DNA from 2 places in the Enterococcus sp. JNUCC 77 genome. Region 1 is predicted to be linked to the other one. Evidence: a T-box and tRNA genes for the amino acid it is inferred to sense, from the RefSeq annotation. Region 1 holds a T-box; the other holds one or more tRNA genes.

Region 1 (10,460 bases):
CCGAATTGGTCATTGGCTTCTTCTCTTGAAAAACCTAATGTTTCAAAAACTTGTTCTTGTAATTCTCGTGTGTGAATCCGTAGTGATCCGCCACCTAATTCATAACCATTTAAAACAATGTCATAAGCTTGCGCATACACTTTTTCCGGATGGTCTTTTAAATCTGGAATAGACGATTCATTTGGCATCGTAAATGGATGGTGGGCAGACACATAACGTCCTGCTTCTTGATCAAATTCAAATTGTGGCCAATCCACGACCCAAAGATAATTAAATTTATCTTCATCGATTAAACCTAATTCTTTACCAACTTTTGAACGTACAGCACCTAGAGCAGTTACTGCAGTTAAAAATTGATCTGCTGCAAACATTAAGACATCACCAGGTTCTGCGTTGGTTACTTCTTTCAAATCAGTTGCGATATTACCAACAAACTTAGCGATTGGTCCAGTTAATTCGCCTGCTTCGTCAACTTTCATCCAAGCTAAACCTTTCGCACCAAATTGACTGACAAATTGACTTAAACGATCTAATTCTTTACGAGAATATTTGTCAGCGGCTCCTTTAGCATTTAACACTTTTACCACGCCACCATTATCAGTTGCCATACGGAATACTTTAAAATCTGTTGCTGAAGCTAATTCAGTCACGTCGATTAATTCCATTTCAAAACGAGTATCAGGTTTATCTGAACCGTAACGAGTCATCGCTTCATCCCAAGTAATCCGTGGGAAAGGTAACGTCACTTCGATTCCTTTAATATCTTTCATCACTTGAGCAATTAATTGTTCCGTGTATTCTTGAATTTCTTCTGCCGTTAAAAAACTAGTTTCAATATCGACTTGGGTAAATTCTGGTTGACGATCGCCCCGTAAATCTTCATCACGGAAACAACGAACGATTTGATAATAACGATCAAAGCCAGCAGTCATCAATAATTGTTTTAAAATTTGTGGTGATTGAGGTAAGGCATAAAAATGTCCTGGATGAACCCGTGAAGGCACTAAATAATCACGGGCACCTTCTGGCGTTGATTTTGCCAAAATTGGTGTTTCAATATCTAAGAAGTCATTATTGTCTAGAAAATGACGAATTGATTTAGTCAAATTATGACGTAATTTAATATTACTAGTCATTTTCGGACGACGTAAATCCATATAACGATATTTCAAACGGACTTCATCACTAATATTTTGGTCATCTTCAATTGAAAATGGAGGAGTTTTCGCACTATTTAAAATAGTGATGTCTTCACCTTTCACTTCGAATAATCCAGTTGCCATTTTTAAATTAACAGAATTTTCATCCCGCTTAATTACTCTACCAGTAATTTCAACGACAAATTCACTGCGGCATTGATCTGCAACTTCCCAAGCTTCTTTTGATTCTTCTGGATTGAAGACTACTTGGACAATTCCTTCACGGTCACGTAAATCAATAAAAATTAAGCCACCTAAGTCACGTCGCTTTTGGACCCAACCTTTTAAAGTAACTTGTTGATCCAAATATTTTTCGGAAACTAGTCCCGCATAAACTGTTCTTTTTGCCATCTTTGTTTTTCTCCTTTAACCAATTGTTTAATATTCATTTTTTTAAGTAAGTTTTGACAATGTCTCGTTACATCAGTTAAGGAACCTCTGAACGAAGATATTAATCAAAAACTGGTGTCATCATTTCATCGTAAATTTCATCAAAGTGATGATATATTTCAGTCAATGGGAAAGTTTTTTCAGCTCGTGTCGCTGAAGATTTCACATTGATTGTGCCATTTTCTAATTCCGCTTCTCCTAGCGTTAAAATTAACTTAGCTCCAGCTTTATCAGCTGATTTAAATTGCGCTTTTGCCTTGCGATCCATGAAATCACGATCTGCAGAGAAACCAAAATTACGAATGGACTGTACAATTTTTAAGCTTTCTATGTTCGTTAAAGCACCTATACCAACAACGTAAGCATCTAATTGTTTCGCTACTGGAATCAAAACATCTTCTTGTGCTAATGTCATTAAGATTCTTTCTTCACCCATCGCAAAACCAATTCCTGGTGTTTGTGGTCCACCTAGCTCTTCTACTAAACCATCGTAACGGCCACCAGCACAGATAGTCGATTGACTCCCCATTCCCGGTGCATCACTCATAATTTCAAAGATAGTATGCATATAATAATCTAAGCCACGTACCATGCGATGATCAATCTCATATGGTGTGCCTAAATGATCCAGTGTTTTCGTAACTTGTTCAAAATATTCTTTTGCATAAGGACTCAAGTAATCCAAAATACTTGGCGCATCCGTTACAAACTTTTGGTCTTTTTTATCTTTGCTGTCTAATACTCGTAAAGGATTTTCATGTAGTCGACGTTTTGAATCTTCACTCAGTTCATTTTCGTGTGGCAAAAGATAATCAATCAATGCTTGACGGTAATTTTGACGCGTTTCTTTATCACCTAAAGAATTAATCACCAGTCGAATATTTTTTAAACCTAACTGTTTAAAATAATCCATCGCCATTGACATTGTTTCAACATCTAAAGTTGGATTTTCACTTCCCAGCGCTTCAACCCCAATTTGATGAAATTGACGCAAGCGACCTTTTTGGGGGCGTTCATAACGAAACATTGGTCCCATATAAAATGCTTTGTAGGGTTTTTGATATTCTGGTCCAAATAATTTATTTTCTACGAATGCACGGACAACGGGTGCCGTTCCTTCTGGTCGTAATGTGACATGCCGATCCCCTTTATCATAGAAATCGTACATTTCTTTTGAAACAATATCCGTAGTATCCCCGACACTTCTAGCAATAACTTCATAATGTTCAAATATTGGTGTCCGAATCTCTTGATATTGGTAATCGTTAAATAATAATCGGGCCGTTTCCTCAATAAACAGCCAGTTGTCACTTTCACCTGGTAAAATGTCATTGGTGCCTTTTGGTCTTTGATAACTCATCTTTTATTTGCTCCCTTCTTTACATATGCAGTCAAAAAAAGCCCTCGTTCAAATGAACAAGGGCGAAATATCGCGGTACCACCTATTTTTTAGAGTTTCCTCTTCTCAAACAATTAACGCTTGCTAAACGGAATAGCTTTTCACTACTCATCTCCAGAATGTCTTTCAGCAGCCAGATGTGTGATTACTTTCAGCCAAGGCAATCATTTCTTTACAACACCACGTCACTTACTTTTTCCTTCATCGAAATTGAACTGTCAAAGTTTAAATTACTAAAAAAAAATGAGAAAGTCAAGGTTTCTCATTAATAAAAAGCAAGATAGTTTCTTTTTTTTCAACTTCATTTTAAACTGACCAACATAGAATTAATTTAACAACTAAATATATATTTTAAAATAAAGAGGAGCGTTTTAAAAATGACAGATGTTAGAATTGGAAAATCTCGTGTTTATGCAACGGATTTAGGCTTAGGAACCAATGCAGTCGGTGGTCATAATTTATTTAAGGGTTTAGCTGATGAAACTGGTAAAGAAGTGGTCCGAACTACGCTACGAAATGGTTTGACGTTACTGGACACAGCTTTTATCTATGGTCTTGGTAGATCAGAAGAATTAATTGGTGAGGTTTTACAAGAAGCTGAATTCGACCGAGCAAAAGTAATCATTGCTACCAAAGCTGCACAAGATTTATCACAAGACGGTGCGCCAAATAACTCACCAGAATTTTTAACCAACGCTGTTGAATCAGCTTTAGAAAGATTACAAACCAATTATATCGATATTTTTTACATCCACTTCCCTGATGAAGCAACCAATAAGCGTGAAGCAGTTGCAGCTTTACATGAATTAAAAGAGGCCGGTAAGATTCGAGCCATCGGTGTGTCTAACTTTTCTTTGGAACAAATTAAAGCAGCTAACTTAGATGGTCATGTAAATGTCGTCGAAGATCATTATAATTTGGTTCATCGAGAACTTGAAAATGAAGTTCTTCCTTATTTACAAGAAAAAAACATCGCTTTTATTCCTTACTTTCCATTGGCCTCAGGATTGTTAACGGGAAAATATAGTCAAACAGATACTTTTGCTAAAAATGGTAAGAACGGTAATCCTGACTTTCAAGGTGAAAGATTCCAACAGATTGTTTCCAAAGTTGACCAACTAAAACCGATTGCCAAAAATTATGATGCAACTGTTGCACAATTGGTTTTGGCTTGGTATTTAAAAAATCCAGCGATTGCTGCTGTCATTCCAGGTGCTAAAAAACCGGAACAAGTTTCAGCCAATGCCCAAGCCGTGGATATTCGTTTATCAAATATCGACTACGATTTAATCAATCAATTGTTCCAATAATACAAGTAAAAGTGATTCGAAATGATTTTGAATCGCTTTTTTTTTGACTTTCGATTAAACTATTATAAAAAGGAGCTGATAATTTTGGCAGATATTCAAATTGGTAAATCTCAGGTTTATGCTTCAGATTTAGGTTTAGGTACAAATGCGGTTGGGGGACACAACCTGTATCCTAACTTGAGTGACGAAACAGGAAAAGAAGTGGTTCGAGTAGCTTTACGTAATGGAATTACTTTATTAGATACTGCTTTTTCTTATGGTCACGGACACTCTGAAGAATTAATTGGAGAAGTCCTACAAGAAGAAGAATTTGATCGTGCCCGGGCGATCGTTGCTACCAAAGCAGCCCACGATCCCAAACAAGATTTCAAATTTAACAATAGTCCAGAATTTTTAAGAAATGCTGTAGAAGAAGCTTTACAAAGATTGCAAACAAACTATTTAGACATCTTTTATATTCATTTTCCAGATGAAAACACCGATAAACGTGAAGCAGTTAAAACCTTGCATGAATTAAAAGAAGCCGGAAAAATCCGCGCCATTGGTGTCTCGAACTTTTCTCTAGAACAATTAAAAGAAGCCAATACTAATGGCTATGTAGATATTGTTGAAGACCGTTACAGTTTAATACATCGAGAACACGAGAAAGATTTATTCCCCTATTTAGAAAAACACCATATTAGTTTTGTCCCTTACTATCCGTTAGATTCTGGTTTGCTTACTGGAAAATATGATCAAGAAGCAACTTTTCCTGCGAGTGATTTACGTAGTAAAAATCCCGACTTCAGAGGAGAACGCTTTAAAGAAATTATTACTAAAGTAGATCAATTAAAACCAATCGCAAAAAACTACGATGCCACAGTTACACAACTTGTTTTAGCTTGGTATATGAAACATCCACAAATTGGTATCGTGATTCCTGGTGCTAAGACACCTGATCAAGTTGAAGCCAATGCAAAAGCTGTTGACTTGCATTTATCACAGGCTGATTTTGATAAAATCAACCAACTATTTAAATAAGCAAATAGCGATGACGAAAAGTTGAACGTCATCGCTATTTTTTAATTGACTACATTTTTTGGCGTATCTTTTAAAAAGTTATCTAGATTGTCGACAGCTATATCCATCAACCGTTTGCGAGCTTCAGTTGGTGACCAAGCAATGTGCGGCGTAATTACCGCATTTTTGGCTTTTAATAATGGATTATCTGCTTGGATTGGTTCACTAGAAACAACATCCACACCGAGCGCAGAGATTTTTCCAGTATTTAAAGCTTCAGTTACCGCTTGTTCATCCAACAAACCACCCCGAGCTGTATTAATCACAATTACATCATTTTTCATTTGGTCAATCGCTGCAGTATTAATCATCTGAGTGGTTTCAGGAGTCTGGGGAACATGCAAACTAACAATATCTGCTTTACTATATAATTCGGCTAAAGACACTTGTCGATCACCAATATTTTGAGGTGTCTTTTCACGATGATTATAATAAATAACTTCCATTGAAAAACCATGAGCAATTTTCGCCACGGCTTGACCAATTGCCCCATAACCGATAATTCCAATAGTTTTCCCACTTAACTCTAAAGTGGGCGCTAAAAAATAAGTGAAATCTAAACTTTTTTGCCAATCTCCTTGATGAACGGAATGATCATGTAAACCTACACGACTTGCAATCTCCAATAATAAAGCAAAAGTAAATTGTGCGACAGCATCTGTTCCGTAAGTCGGAATATTGGTCACTGGAATATTTCTCTTGCGTGCGGCCTCAATGTCTACCACATTAAATCCTGTGGCGTTGACGCCAATGTACTTTAAATGAGAGGCTTTTTCAATCACTTCTGCAGATAAAATCACTTTATTTACTAGGACTATTTCTGCATCCCCGATTCGCTCTAAAATAATTTGCTCATTTTGTGGTGTGCGATCATAAATCGTCACCTCACCTAATTTTTCAAAGCCGGCCCAACTTAAGTCGCCTGGATTTAGTCCATGGCCATCTAATACAATAATTTTCATACTCAAACCTCTTTTTGGTTTATTATAACAAAAAAAGAGTTTAAAGCACTCGGCTCAAACTCTTTTTCCTAGCTTAAAATTACCTTTCCTGTTAAAAACTCTTCACATCTGCTAACTGGTGGCTGATTTCCGTATTCTAGCGATGCTCATCATTTAGTATTTTTAAGCGACAGATTTATTAATACGCCCGAGCAATCCAAACCGTATGTTTCGCTGGTTTGCCAGAAACGATATCAACCGTTTTTTCAACTGGTGGATTGAATGGAATATTTCGTGTTGTAAAACCTGTTTCTTCTTTAATTTTGGCTTCGGTTTCTTCTGTCCCATCCCAACCAATTAACACAAATCCTGGTGTTTCACCAGCTGTCTTAGATTTTTCAATGTGGGCTTTTAATTCATCTAAAGTATCTACATCAGTATGCTCATTTTCAGCATAACGAACTTTAGCACTTTCAAATAACCGTTTTTGCATAATATCTAATTGTTCTGTTACGTAATTTGTTAACTCATTTAGAGAAACTGACTCTTTGTCGGCCAAATCACGCATTTTCACGACAACTTGATTATTTTCTAAATCTCTAGGGCCAAATTCTACTCGTAATGGTGCACCTTTTAATTCCCACTCATTAAATTTATAACCTGGTGTATTATCAGTTTCATCAATTCTCACACGTAATCCTGTATCTTGTAATTGAGTTTTGATTTCTTTTAATTTATCTAAGATTGCTGGATTTTTTTGCCAAGGACCAACTGGAACTAAAATAACTTGAGTTGGTGCCACTTTTGGTGGTAATACCAAGCCTTGCTCATCTCCATGAACCATGATTAATGCGCCAATTAAACGAGTAGAAATACCCCATGATGTTGTATAAACAAAATCATGTTCGTTATTACGATTCAAGAATTTAATATCAAAAGCTTCCGCAAAATTTTGACCTAAATAGTGTGACGTTCCTGCTTGAACTGCTTTACCATCTCGCATCATTGCTTCAACAGAATAAGTATCCACCGCACCAGCAAATCGTTCAGATGGCGTTTTTTGACCACGATAAACTGGAATAGCCAACGTGTCTTCAATCAAAGTTGCATAAGCTTCTAAAATTGACATTGTCCGACGACGCGCATCTTCTTCAGTTTCGTGAGCTGTATGACCTTCTTGCCATAAAAATTCAGAGGTCCGTAAAAATGGCATAGTTTTCTTTTCCCAACGGAAAACATTGGCCCATTGATTAATTTCTAATGGTAAATCACGATAAGAATTCACCCAATTGGAAAAAGCATCACCAATTAACGTTTCAGAAGTTGGACGTAACGCATAAGGTTCTTCTAATTCTTCATCACCAACACGAGTTAACCATGGTAGTTCTGGTGCAAAACCTTCCACGTGTTCTTCTTCTTTTTCTAAGAAATGTTTAGGAATCAACATTGGAAAATAAACATTGCGGATATCTTGCGTCCGTAAATATTTGTTGAAATCATCTTGGATATGCTGCCACAATTCAAAACCATCTGGTTTAAAAATGATACATCCTCGAACAGGTGAATAATCCATCAAATCAGCTTTTTGGATAGTTTGCAAATACCATTTTGAAAAATCTTCTCTTTGTAAATCTGACATATTGTCTCCTCCTAAAATAAAATTGCCAATAAAAAAACCGCTCCGTCCTCACGTAAATGTAAGGACGAAACGGATAATTTCGCGGTACCACCTTGCTTGATCAAAACTTATTTGATCCAACTTTCAGCTCTATTAACGCTAGAGTCACGTATTGTTTTCACAATAGGCTTCTTTGGTAGGTTCATAAATTTCAGTGGGTGTGTTGATCTTTCAGCCGGTGAATCAACTCTCTGCTACCGTAAAAATTTATTACTAATCCAAATGCTTGTTCTTATACTAACTAGATTTATTTAAAATTGCAAGAGAAAAATAAATTTTTTTTAATCTTCAGGAACATAACGCTCTTCTAAACGGCTCATCCACCAGCCTAAACCAGCACCTAAAATACACAATACACCACAGGCAAAGAAGGCCAAAAAGCTAAATCCTGCATAATTTGTCGGTACAATCATTACTGTCGATGCAAAAACAATTCCTAGAATAAAATGGAACATCGGTGCATAGTATCTCGCAAAAACCCAATCCATTACTTTAGATAGACTTAGTACCACGACTAATCCACCAATACCAATCGGAATAATCACGCCTAAATCAATTGTCTTAAAACCATCAGCCATCGCTTTATACATCCCCATATAAACTAAAAAGTTTGAAGGGCTCAGTCCAGGTACAATTAAACCTAAACCAATCAAGCCGCCAGCAATCATCCAAGTGAAAAAGTTTTGATCCACTTCCCCAAATAAGCTAGAGCCTTGCCATAAAAATAAAAAGCCAACTACAAAACTCACGACTAAAATAATCATATCTTTCGTATCGCGACCTTTTTTCCCCGCTTCTTTCCACAATGCCGGCACAGTTCCAATAATACAACCCACAAAAAACCATAGCATAATAGTCTCAAAGGAACCGAGTAAAAAACTGACCGCAAAAGATAAAACAAAAACCCCAGTCAAGCCACCTAAACCTACTGGAATAAAAAATAAAACATTTTCTTTAAAATTTCGCGTTATATGGGCTAAAAAAGAAATAATTCGTTCATAAATACCAAAAACTGCCGCCAATGCCCCGCCACTGATTCCCGGTAAAATAAAACCTGAACCGATAAACATCCCTTTAACAAAACGTAATATCCAACTACCTACATTTTTTTCAGACCGTGCCTGCTTTTCCATTTAATAAAAATCTCCTTCTCTCTTCGTCATCTAAAATAGTTTAACGATAAAGAAAGGAGGAGACAAGTTATTTTTTAGTTGGTTTAATTTTTTTATAAAATTCTATAAGCTTTCTTTAGGAAAATGAGCTAGTATAGCTTGTCCTTCAAGTTCTTCTTCTATCCGTAAGAATTGATTGTATTTTTCTACGCGTTCACTACGCGCCATTGAACCCGTTTTGATTTGGCCAGCACTCAAAGCCACAGCAAAATCAGCAATAAATGTATCTCCTGTTTCGCCAGAACGATGAGAAATCATAGTAGTATAGCCATTTTCCCGTGCCATCCGAATCGTTTCGATTGATTCAGATACTGTTCCAATTTGGTTTAATTTAATTAAAATAGAATTGGCAATACCATTTTTAATTCCGTCTGCAAAAATCTTCGGATTGGTGACAAATATGTCATCGCCTACTAATTGAATTTTATCTTTCATTGCCTCCGTCATTAATTTAAAACCGTCCCAGTCATGTTCAGAAAAACCATCTTCTATTGAAATAATAATCGGGTATTTTGCAACTAGATTTTGGTAATAAGTCAACATTTCAGCAGAAGATAATTCTTTGCCTTCGAATTTGTATTTTTTGCTAGCATCATCGTAAAATTCACTGGATGCTGGATCAATCGCTATGGCAATTTCTTCAATTGGTGTATAGCCAGCCGTTTCAATTGCTTTAATCAATGTTTCAATGGCTACTTCAGTTGAGGGTAATTTAGGAGCAAAGCCACCTTCATCACCAACCGCTGTTTCATAACCATTATTAGCTAAAATAGCTTTCAAAGTATGATAAATATTAGCAATTTTTTCCACACCATCGCGAAAGCTTTCACGTTTTACTGGCGTAATTAGAAATTCTTGCACATCAATTCCTGAATCTGCGTGAACCCCACCATTAATTACGTTAAAAAAAGGTTGTGGTAGTTCTAAATCTACTCCACCTAAATAACGATATAGAGGAATATTTTTGCTCGCTGCTGCAGCTCTAGCTACTGCCATTGATACACCTAAAATCGCATTAGCACCTAAACGACTTTTGTTATCCGTTCCATCCAGATCAATCATAATTTGATCAATTACAGCTTGATCAAAAGGTCTTTTACCGATCAAAGCATTTTTAATTTCTGTATTTACATTGTCTACGGCTTTTAACACACCTTTACCTTGCAAGCGACTACCGCCATCTCTTAATTCAACTGCTTCACGGTCCCCAGTTGAGGCACCGCTAGGAACTTCAGCACGACCTAACGTCCCATCTGTTAATATAATATCGACTTCGACAGTTGGATTTCCTCTTGAATCAAAAATTTCCCGA
Region 2 (10,460 bases), 1.9 Mb from region 1:
ATGCATTAACACAACAAGACAGCCAAATCAAATGGGTCAACGATATTTATCTAAACGGTAGAAAAATCGTCGGTATCTTATCTGAAGCGATGACCGATGTGGAGACAAATTCACTCAAATACATCATTATCGGCATGGGCATTAATTTTTCGATTCCCCAAAATAGTTTTCCAACAGAACTTCAAGACAAAGCGAGCTCAATTTTTCCTGATGGCCAGCCAACAATTACCCGCAATCAATTAATCATTGAAATTTGGCAACGTTTCTTCAAACTATTAGCGGCCGACCCCGCTGAATACTTAGAAACTTATCGTAAAAAATCTTTTGTCTTAGGAAAAAAAGTCAGCTTCATTCGTCAAAAAGAAACTCATTACGGCACAGCTATTGCCATTACTAATACCGGCGAACTAGTGGTGGATGTCGATGGTGAACAAATGACCTTGTCTTCTGGAGAAATTAGTTTAAGCAGCATCCAATAAAAAAAGCAAATCCTCGTTGGATTTGCTTTTTATTTTCTAAATTTTTGGAAGCGACGAACTTCTCGCAAACTAAAGATCAAACAACCGAACCAACTCACCACACTCACCGCAAAACTCAAATAAATATACCACGGTACCAAATATTTCACTGTCAATTGATTTTTTCCAACCTTTTCAGTTACTGTCGGACTACCAATTTCTGATAAATCCGTATATTTTAATGGTTGGCCGTTTTGACTTAATTGCGTGCGGCGATAGACAATTACCGGCAAACGAGCCATGCCAGCTGTTTTACTCTCCCAAGTGACCGTCAATTCACCATTTTTAGCGGTTTTTTCAAAATTCTTATCGTTTAAAATTATTTGTTCTCCATATAATTGGTAACTATTTTTCTGATCGCTGTCATAGGTTGGCAAATAGTCTGGACTAGATTTTTGCATATCTTCTAAAGCCAGCTGTAAATCTTTACTGTAAAAATCCTTTTTGGTTTCCTCAACGTTTTTCATCCGATAAGTATGAGGTTTATTTAAAGAAATATTATCCCATCGAGCCAAGCGCAAATTAATTGTTGAAATCGATCCGAGGACACTCAGCAAACAAATGACTGCCATCACTCCATGCCACCAGCGTTTGAACATCAATTGCTCCAACATACTAGCTGCAAAAAATAAGAACAACATCGTAAAAGGCTCAAAGAAACGGAACGGAAATTGAATCAAAGACACAAAAGGTACATGATGCTGGACTAAAAAAGTCCACGGAATCAAACTAGTCGACAACAATAAAAAGAACAAGCTCGTGCCTAGCAACTGTTTGGTAAAGCCTTGAATTTTTTTATGGGTCACAATAAAGATCAGTAGCATCACAATTACTAAAGGTACTAGTATTTGCGGATAATCCAACCAATAACTTCCTTTTAAATTAATTGCCTTGTCACTCATATGATAATTAACAAACGGAAACTGCAAATGATTACCTAAATTCATCATTAATAGACTAGCCCAGACATTGACTGTTAATAATACATACAGCCCGATTGCTTTTACAAGTTGCCATAGTGTTTTTTTAATATCTGACTTTATTAAATAGCTAATGAAAAAAGGTATATAAATCCAACCTAACATAATAGCCGACAACATATGAATCTGGGTCAATACTGCTACACTCAAAGCTACTTTTACTACTGGAAAACGATGCCGCATACTCATATCGACAATCGGCAACAAACATAAAGGCATCAAGCTAGTTCCCCAACTGGTAAAGCCTTGATTAATCGTCCAATATAAAACCGTATAAGTAGTCATAAAAATAATTGCTGTCAATGTCGCCAAAGGTCGTTTAACTTTTCCATAACGTAATAAGCCATACATAGAGAAACCTGAAACTAAATATAAAATAAAATTCGACAGGATTTGATAGCGAAACCAAGTCCCTGCCGCTAAAACTAATAATCCTTGAAAATAAGCAAATACCGGTCCATAGACCGCATTAACCACTCGGGCAGACTGCTGAAAACCATACAATGAAATAAACGGTGAAAAATTATGATGTTTTATCTGCATCGCAGTCTCATAAAAACGATTGTAATGAAAAAGCGCGTCCGCCCCTAATACCATATTTTGACTAATAAAATGCGGCATAATAAATAAAATTGCTACCAACACAATGATCCCTGGATAAATTGCACGTTTCATTTACTCAACTCCTCCGCCTTATTGTACCGAAGTTAGCATTTTTTGAACAATAAAATGATAGATTTGAGAAAAAATTAAAAAAAACAAGACTGTCTTCTGACAGTCTCGTTCTCGTCATTATACTTTAGCTGGAACTTTTTCTTCAGTAGCATTTTTTACCGTCAAAGTAATCTTTCCTTTGCTGGCACCAATAGTCACTGAATCACCTAATTGAATTAAGCCCGACAATAAAGCTTCAGCCAGACGGTCTTCGACTTCTTTTTGGAGTGCCCGACGAATTGGTCGTGCGCCATATTCCGGATCAAAACCAACTTTTCCAATCACATCGATTGCTGCCGGTGTAATTTTAACTTTGATTTCGTGCTCGGTCATCCGCTCAACAATTGACTGGCTCATGATTTTCACGATTTCATGAATTTGATCTTGATTAAGGGATTGGAATACTAGTGTTTCATCAATTCGGTTTAAGAATTCTGGACGATAAGTCCGTTTCAATTCTTCAAAAATACGTTTTTCCATGCTGACATGATCTTGCATGATATCTTTAGCTCCAAAGCCGACACTCTTTTCTTCGCGGACTTCTCTGGCGCCGATATTTGATGTCATAATTAAAATTGTATTTCTAAAGTCTACTCGCCGACCCTTTGCATCGGTTAAGTAGCCATCATCTAAAACTTGTAATAAGATATTGAAAACATCTGGATGGGCTTTTTCAACTTCATCTAGCAAAATGACAGCATAAGGTTTTTGACGGATTTTTTCAGTTAGCTGACCACCTTCGTCATAACCAACATATCCTGGCGGTGAACCAATCAACCGACTCGTACTGAATTTTTCCATATATTCAGACATATCTACTCGAATCAATGATTCTTCAGAACCAAACATCGCTTCTGCTAATGCTTTCGCCAATTCTGTTTTACCCACACCAGTTGGACCTAAGAACATAAATGAGCCAATTGGTCGGTTTGGATCTTTCAGACCACTCCGAGCCCGACGAATTGCCCGCGAAATAGCTTTAACGGCATCTTCTTGTCCTACCACACGTTTATGCAATACATTTTCTAAATCCAATAACCGTTGACTTTCTTTTTTCTCTAATTGTTGCAATGGCACACCGGTCCACTGAGAAACCACTGCAGCGACATCTTCTTCTGTTACTTCATTCGCATAGCCTTTTTCTTGTTTGGCTTCTTTTAAAGCTTCTGCTTCAACAGCCTGTGCCATTTGCTTTTCTTTCAAACGTAGACGAGCAGCTGATTCAAAGTCTTGGTTTTGAATCGCTTTTTCTTTTTCTGCTGATAAGTTTTCTAATTCTTGTTTCAATTCTACCAATTCAGATTCTTCATCTGTCGTATCTAAGCGGACTTTCGCACCACTTTCATCCATTAAGTCAATGGCTTTATCTGGTAGTTGACGAGAATTAATATAACGAACTGATAAAGATACCGCCGCATGTAATGCTTCGTCAGTAATCTTAATCCCATGATGTTCTTCATAACGTGGGCGTAAGCCTTTTAAGATTTCTTCTGCTTCTTCAGGAGTTGGTTCTTCCACCTGTACCCGGGCAAAACGACGTTCCAATGCAGAATCTTTTTCAATATATTTTTGATACTCATCTAAAGTCGTGGCACCAATTGTTTGCAATTCACCACGAGCCAAAGCTGGTTTCAAAATATTTGAAGCATCGATCGCACCTTCTGCACCACCGGCACCAATTAAAGTATGCAGTTCATCAATAAATAAAATAATTTGGCCATCGTTATAGATTTCATCAATCACTTTTTTCAAACGATCCTCAAATTCACCACGATACTTTGTACCCGCTACTAATGCGCCCATATCTAACATCATTAGACGTTTTCCACGCATGTCTTCTGGCACATCATCCGTAATTATTCGTTGAGCTAAGCCTTCTACAATGGCTGTCTTACCAACACCGGGTTCACCCACTAAAACTGGATTATTTTTAGTTCGGCGACTTAAAATTTGAACAACACGACGAACTTCACTATCGCGACCTACCACTGGATCTAAACGTTTTTCCCGAGCTAGTTTGGTCATATCACGAGCCAAACTATCAAGCGTTGGCGTCCCTTGTGAATTGGTTGTCGCTTGTTTCGCTGGTTTTCTACGATTGTTTTGACCATTGCTACCAGTCATCGATTCGTTGACGCCCATTTTACGTAATAGCAATTGACGCATCTTAGGTAAGCTTAATCCAAGATTGACTAAAATATGAGAAGCCAAAATCTCATCATCCCGCAGTAAGCCCAATAAAATATGTTCAGTTCCAACCAATTTAGCATTGAAACGTTTGGCTTCATCATCAGCAAAAATCAAAATTTGTTTTGCTCGCGGTGAATAAGGTAAATAACTACCTTCTGCATAATTGGTCACTGAACCATAACCAGTCATATTTTCAATTTCTTCACGAATATCTGCTTCTGTAGAATTCATTTGACGCAAGGTTTTTCCGGCAATTCCCTGTTGTTCAATAACTAAAGCCAATAATAAATGCTCTGAACCAACTGAACGATGTTTAAAATACTTCGCTTCTTGTTGGGCAATCGTCAAGACTGCTTTCGCTCTTTCAGTATATAATTGATCCATCTATTTCACTCCTTTTTTTCATAACTCAAACGTTCTAAAAATCCATGTAATACACGCGCCCGTAATCTATTTTCAATTTGACTAATTCCCAATGTGTTTTTCGACAATGCACTCAGCATTAAATTTCCTTCATTTTCCGTCACAATTTTCTCTTCAAATAATTTTTGAATAATTCCAAAAGCATTTGCTTCCGAAATTTCCGTTCCAAAAGAATTCATTAACTGTTCTAAGAAATAGTGTTGATCGGAAATCTGTACTTTGCTAATCCGAATATAACCACCGCCACCTCGCTTACTTTCAACAATATATCCCCTCTGAAAAGTAAAACGAGTATTGATCACGTAATTAATTTGGGAAGGTACGCAATTAAACAATTGAGCCATTTCCGCTCGCCTGATTTCAATTATTTCATGGTCTTCTAAGATACCCTTCAAATATGCTTCGATTGAATCTGAGGTATTTCGACTCACTATTATCCTCTCCCATTATCTATTTCTGTTGACTATTTCTGACCTTAATTATAACGAATTTAGCATGTGAAAGAAAGAGTAATAGCTTATCTGTTTAAAAATGAGTAAAAAAAATAGAAGGTTTTCACCTTCTAAGAATCGGGAAGACAGGATTCGAACCTGCGACCCCTTGGTCCCAAACCAAGTGCTCTACCAAGCTGAGCTACTTCCCGTAAAAATAAAAAAAGACTACGCGCCCAAGAGGAGTCGAACCCCTAACCTTTTGATCCGTAGTCAAACACTCTATCCAGTTGAGCTATGGGCGCATCATTATTCGTACTAATGCCGAGGACCGGAATCGAACCGGTACGGTGATCACTCACCGCAGGATTTTAAGTCCTGTGCGTCTGCCAGTTCCGCCACCCCGGCATGTCCCTGGTCTTTTCAGAGAAAGCGGAAAACGGGGTTCGAACCCGCGACCCCCACCTTGGCAAGGTGGTGCTCTACCACTGAGCTATTTCCGCAAACTTTCGTTGCTTTTCTTAAAAAAGTGCCGGCTAAAGGACTTGAACCCTCGACCCTCTGATTACAAATCAGATGCTCTACCAACTGAGCTAAGCCGGCGTTTTATTTAATGCGGGTGAAGGGACTTGAACCCCCACGCCCGAAGGCGCTAGATCCTAAATCTAGTGCGTCTGCCAATTCCGCCACACCCGCATATCTTTATGAGCCGTACAGGGCTCGAACCTGTGACCCTCTGATTAAAAGTCAGATGCTCTACCAACTGAGCTAACGGCTCATATGGAGGTTAACGGGTTCGAACCGCTGACCCTCTGCTTGTAAGGCAGATGCTCTCCCAGCTGAGCTAAACCTCCATAAATCAAAAAATTCGCGTGGCGACGTCCTACTCTCACAAGGGGCAACCCCTCACTACGATCGGCGCTAAAAAGCTTAACTTCTGTGTTCGACATGGGAACAGGTGTATCCTTCTTGCTATCGCCACCACACTATTTAGTTGAGTAAACTTCGCTCACTCAAAACTGGATCAAAAAACATTCCATCTTTTTTTAACTTCCGAGTCCATTTTATCTTGGTTAAGTCCTCGATCGATTAGTATCAGTCCGCTCCGTACATCACTGCACTTCCACTTCTGACCTATCTACCTGATCTTCTCTCAGGGATCTTACTTTCTTTAAGAAATGGGAAATCTCATCTTGAGGTGGGCTTCACACTTAGATGCTTTCAGCGTTTATCCCTTCCCTACATAGCTACCCAGCGATGCCTTTGGCAAGACAACTGGTACACCAGCGGTAAGTCCATCCCGGTCCTCTCGTACTAAGGACAGATCCTCTCAAATTTCCAACGCCCGCGACGGATAGGGACCGAACTGTCTCACGACGTTCTGAACCCAGCTCGCGTGCCGCTTTAATGGGCGAACAGCCCAACCCTTGGGACCGACTACAGCCCCAGGATGCGACGAGCCGACATCGAGGTGCCAAACCTCCCCGTCGATGTGGACTCTTGGGGGAGATAAGCCTGTTATCCCCAGGGTAGCTTTTATCCGTTGAGCGATGGCCCTTCCATGCGGAACCACCGGATCACTAAGCCCGACTTTCGTCCCTGCTCGACTTGTAGGTCTCGCAGTCAAGCTCCCTTGTGCCTTTACACTCTGCGAATGATTTCCAACCATTCTGAGGGAACCTTTGGGCGCCTCCGTTACTCTTTAGGAGGCGACCGCCCCAGTCAAACTGCCCATCTGACACTGTCTCCCATCACGATTAGTGATGCGGGTTAGAGTGGCCATAACACAAGGGTAGTATCCCACCATTGCCTCCGTCGAAACTAGCGTCCCGACTTCTACGGCTCCTACCTATCCTGTACATGTGGTACAGACACTCAATATCAAACTGCAGTAAAGCTCCATGGGGTCTTTCCGTCCTGTCGCGGGTAACCTGCATCTTCACAGGTACTAAAATTTCACCGAGTCTCTCGTTGAGACAGTGCCCAAATCGTTACGCCTTTCGTGCGGGTCGGAACTTACCCGACAAGGAATTTCGCTACCTTAGGACCGTTATAGTTACGGCCGCCGTTTACTGGGGCTTCAATTCGTACCTTCGCTTACGCTAAGCACTCCTCTTAACCTTCCAGCACCGGGCAGGCGTCAGCCCCTATACTTCATCTTTCGATTTTGCAGAGACCTGTGTTTTTGATAAACAGTCGCTTGGGCCTATTCACTGCGGCTGATCGTTAGATCAGCACCCCTTCTCCCGAAGTTACGGGGTCATTTTGCCGAGTTCCTTAACGAGAGTTCGCTCGCTCACCTTAGGATACTCTCCTCGACTACCTGTGTCGGTTTACGGTACGGGTCATTGTTTTCTCACTAGAAGCTTTTCTTGGCAGTGTGACATCAGAAACTTCGGTACTTGTATTTCCCTCCCCATCACAACTTGTCCTTATAAAGATAAGCATTTGACTCATCTTAAGACTCATTGCTTAGACAGACATTTCCAATCGTCTGATTTCTTAGCCTACTGCGTCCCTCCATTGCTCAAACAAAAACAACGAGTACAGGAATATCAACCTGTTATCCATCGCCTACGCCTTTCGGCCTCGGCTTAGGTCCCGACTAACCCTGGGCGGACGAGCCTTCCCCAGGAAACCTTAGTCATACGGTGGACAGGATTCTCACCTGTCTTTCGCTACTCATACCGGCATTCTCACTTCTAAGCGCTCCAGCAGTCCTCACGGTCTACCTTCAACGCCCTTAGAACGCTCTCCTACCATTACACCCTAAGGTGTAATCCACAGCTTCGGTAATATGTTTAGCCCCGGTACATTTTCGGCGCAGGGTCACTCGACTAGTGAGCTATTACGCACTCTTTAAATGGTGGCTGCTTCTAAGCCAACATCCTAGTTGTCTGTGCAACCCCACATCCTTTTCCACTTAACATATATTTTGGGACCTTAGCTGGTGGTCTGGGCTGTTTCCCTTTCGACTATGGATCTTATCACTCACAGTCTGACTCCCAGAGATAAATGTATGGCATTCGGAGTTTATCTGAATTCGGTAACCCGAGATGGGCCCCTAGTCCAAACAGTGCTCTACCTCCATCATTCTTACTCTGAGGCTAGCCCTAAAGCTATTTCGGAGAGAACCAGCTATCTCCAAGTTCGTTTGGAATTTCTCCGCTACCCACACCTCATCCCCGCACTTTTCAACGTACGTGGGTTCGGTCCTCCAGTGCGTTTTACCGCACCTTCAACCTGGACATGGGTAGATCACATGGTTTCGGGTCTACGACCACATACTCATTCGCCCTATTCAGACTCGCTTTCGCTACGGCTCCGTCTCTTCGACTTAACCTCGCATGGGATCGTAACTCGCCGGTTCATTCTACAAAAGGCACGCCATCACCCATTAACGGGCTTTGACTTGTTGTAGGCACACGGTTTCAGGATCTATTTCACTCCCCTTCCGGGGTGCTTTTCACCTTTCCCTCACGGTACTGGTTCACTATCGGTCACTAGGGAGTATTTAGCCTTGGGAGATGGTCCTCCCGGATTCCGACGGAATTCCTCGTGTTCCGCCGTACTCAGGATCCTCCTAGGTGTGATTCAAATTTCATCTACGGGGCTTTTACCCTGTCTCGCAGACCTTTCCAGGTCCTTCGATTATTTCAATCAACTACCATATCGGAGTCCTACAACCCCAAGAGGCAAGCCTCTTGGTTTGGGCTTTTCCCGTTTCGCTCGCCGCTACTCAGGGAATCGATTTTTCTTTCTCTTCCTGCAGGTACTTAGATGTTTCAGTTCTCTGCGTCTACCTCCATTCAGCTATGTATTCACTGAACAGTAACATCCTGTTAAAGATGCTGGGTTTCCCCATTCGGAAATCTCCGGATCAAAGCTTACTTACAGCTCCCCGAAGCATATCGGTGTTAGTCCCGTCCTTCATCGGCTCCTAGTGCCAAGGCATCCACCGTGCGCCCTTATTCACTTAACCTTATCAACCTTACGGTTGGGTCTTTATCTTCCCTCTAGCGATAGAGTTCCAATAAATAAAAATAAGCAATTGAACTATTAAAAAACTCATTCAACGCGGTGTTCTCGGTTTGTTTTAAAAATTTTTGGTTTGTTTTTTGTATCCAGTTTTCAATGAACGATTTGAGAGTAGACCTCTCAAAACTGAACGAATAAAGATAAACTTGTGTAGTCTCCGTAATTTTCCTTAGAAAGGAGGTGATCCAGCCGCACCTTCCGATACGGCTACCTTGTTACGACTTCACCCCAATCATCTATCCCACCTTAGGCGGCTGGCTCCATAAAGGTTACCTCACCGACTTCGGGTGTTACAAACTCTCGTGGTGTGACGGGCGGTGTGTACAAGGCCCGGGAACGTATTCACCGCGGCGTGCTGATCCGCGATTACTAGCGATTCCGGCTTCATGTAGGCGAGTTGCAGCCTACAATCCGAACTGAGAGAAGCTTTAAGAGATTAGCTTAGCCTTGCGACTTCGCGACTCGTTGTACTTCCCATTGTAGCACGTGTGTAGCCCAGGTCATAAGGGGCATGATGATTTGACGTCATCCCCACCTTCCTCCGGTTTGTCACCGGCAGTCTCGCTAGAGTGCCCAACTAAATGATGGCAACTAACAATAAGGGTTGCGCTCGTTGCGGGACTTAACCCAACATCTCACGACACGAGCTGACGACAACCATGCACCACCTGTCACTTTGCCCCCGAAGGGGAAGCTCTATCTCTAGAGTGGTCAAAGGATGTCAAGACCTGGTAAGGTTCTTCGCGTTGCTTCGAATTAAACCACATGCTCCACCGCTTGTGCGGGCCCCCGTCAATTCCTTTGAGTTTCAACCTTGCGGTCGTACTCCCCAGGCGGAGTGCTTAATGCGTTAGCTGCAGCACTGAAGGGCGGAAACCCTCCAACACTTAGCACTCATCGTTTACGGCGTGGACTACCAGGGTATCTAATCCTGTTTGCTCCCCACGCTTTCGAGCCTCAGCGTCAGTTACAGACCAGAGAGCCGCCTTCGCCACTGGTGTTCCTCCATATATCTACGCATTTCACCGCTACACATGGAATTCCACTCTCCTCTTCTGCACTCAAGTCTCCCAGTTTCCAATGACCCTCCCCGGTTGAGCCGGGGGCTTTCACATCAGACTTAAGAGACCGCCTGCGCTCGCTTTACGCCCAATAAATCCGGACAA

What was found. The T-box of region 1 lies ahead of proS (proline--tRNA ligase). A T-box ahead of a tRNA ligase gene usually reads a tRNA of that ligase, here a tRNA-Pro.
Region 2: it encodes a tRNA-Pro, which carries the amino acid that the T-box ahead of proS (proline--tRNA ligase) is inferred to sense. The anticodon was not compared.

What each region holds. Positions count from the first base shown of each region.
Region 1 is NZ_JBTHIG010000001.1:1,877,936-1,888,395, forward strand. Features, by position in the region: gene aspS (aspartate--tRNA ligase) at 1-1,550, opposite strand, end outside; gene hisS (histidine--tRNA ligase) at 1,651-2,949, opposite strand; gene ACVWNY_RS09200 (aldo/keto reductase) at 3,366-4,298, shown strand; gene ACVWNY_RS09205 (aldo/keto reductase) at 4,383-5,318, shown strand; gene ACVWNY_RS09210 (D-2-hydroxyacid dehydrogenase) at 5,360-6,319, opposite strand; gene proS (proline--tRNA ligase) at 6,498-7,937, opposite strand; T-box leader at 7,995-8,212, opposite strand; gene ACVWNY_RS09220 (DUF368 domain-containing protein) at 8,258-9,109, opposite strand; gene eno (phosphopyruvate hydratase) at 9,212-10,460, opposite strand, start outside.
Region 2 is NZ_JBTHIG010000001.1:24,672-35,131, reverse strand. Features, by position in the region: gene ACVWNY_RS00185 (biotin--[acetyl-CoA-carboxylase] ligase) at 1-479, shown strand, start outside; gene ACVWNY_RS00180 (hypothetical protein) at 509-2,173, opposite strand; gene ACVWNY_RS00175 (ATP-dependent Clp protease ATP-binding subunit) at 2,291-4,786, opposite strand; gene ACVWNY_RS00170 (CtsR family transcriptional regulator) at 4,792-5,259, opposite strand; tRNA gene ACVWNY_RS00165 (tRNA-Pro) at 5,395-5,468, opposite strand; tRNA gene ACVWNY_RS00160 (tRNA-Arg) at 5,488-5,561, opposite strand; tRNA gene ACVWNY_RS00155 (tRNA-Leu) at 5,579-5,664, opposite strand; tRNA gene ACVWNY_RS00150 (tRNA-Gly) at 5,688-5,759, opposite strand; tRNA gene ACVWNY_RS00145 (tRNA-Thr) at 5,787-5,859, opposite strand; tRNA gene ACVWNY_RS00140 (tRNA-Leu) at 5,871-5,952, opposite strand; tRNA gene ACVWNY_RS00135 (tRNA-Lys) at 5,962-6,034, opposite strand; tRNA gene ACVWNY_RS00130 (tRNA-Val) at 6,038-6,110, opposite strand; rRNA gene rrf (5S ribosomal RNA) at 6,127-6,242, opposite strand; rRNA gene ACVWNY_RS00120 (23S ribosomal RNA) at 6,326-9,238, opposite strand; rRNA gene ACVWNY_RS00115 (16S ribosomal RNA) at 9,468-10,460, opposite strand, start outside.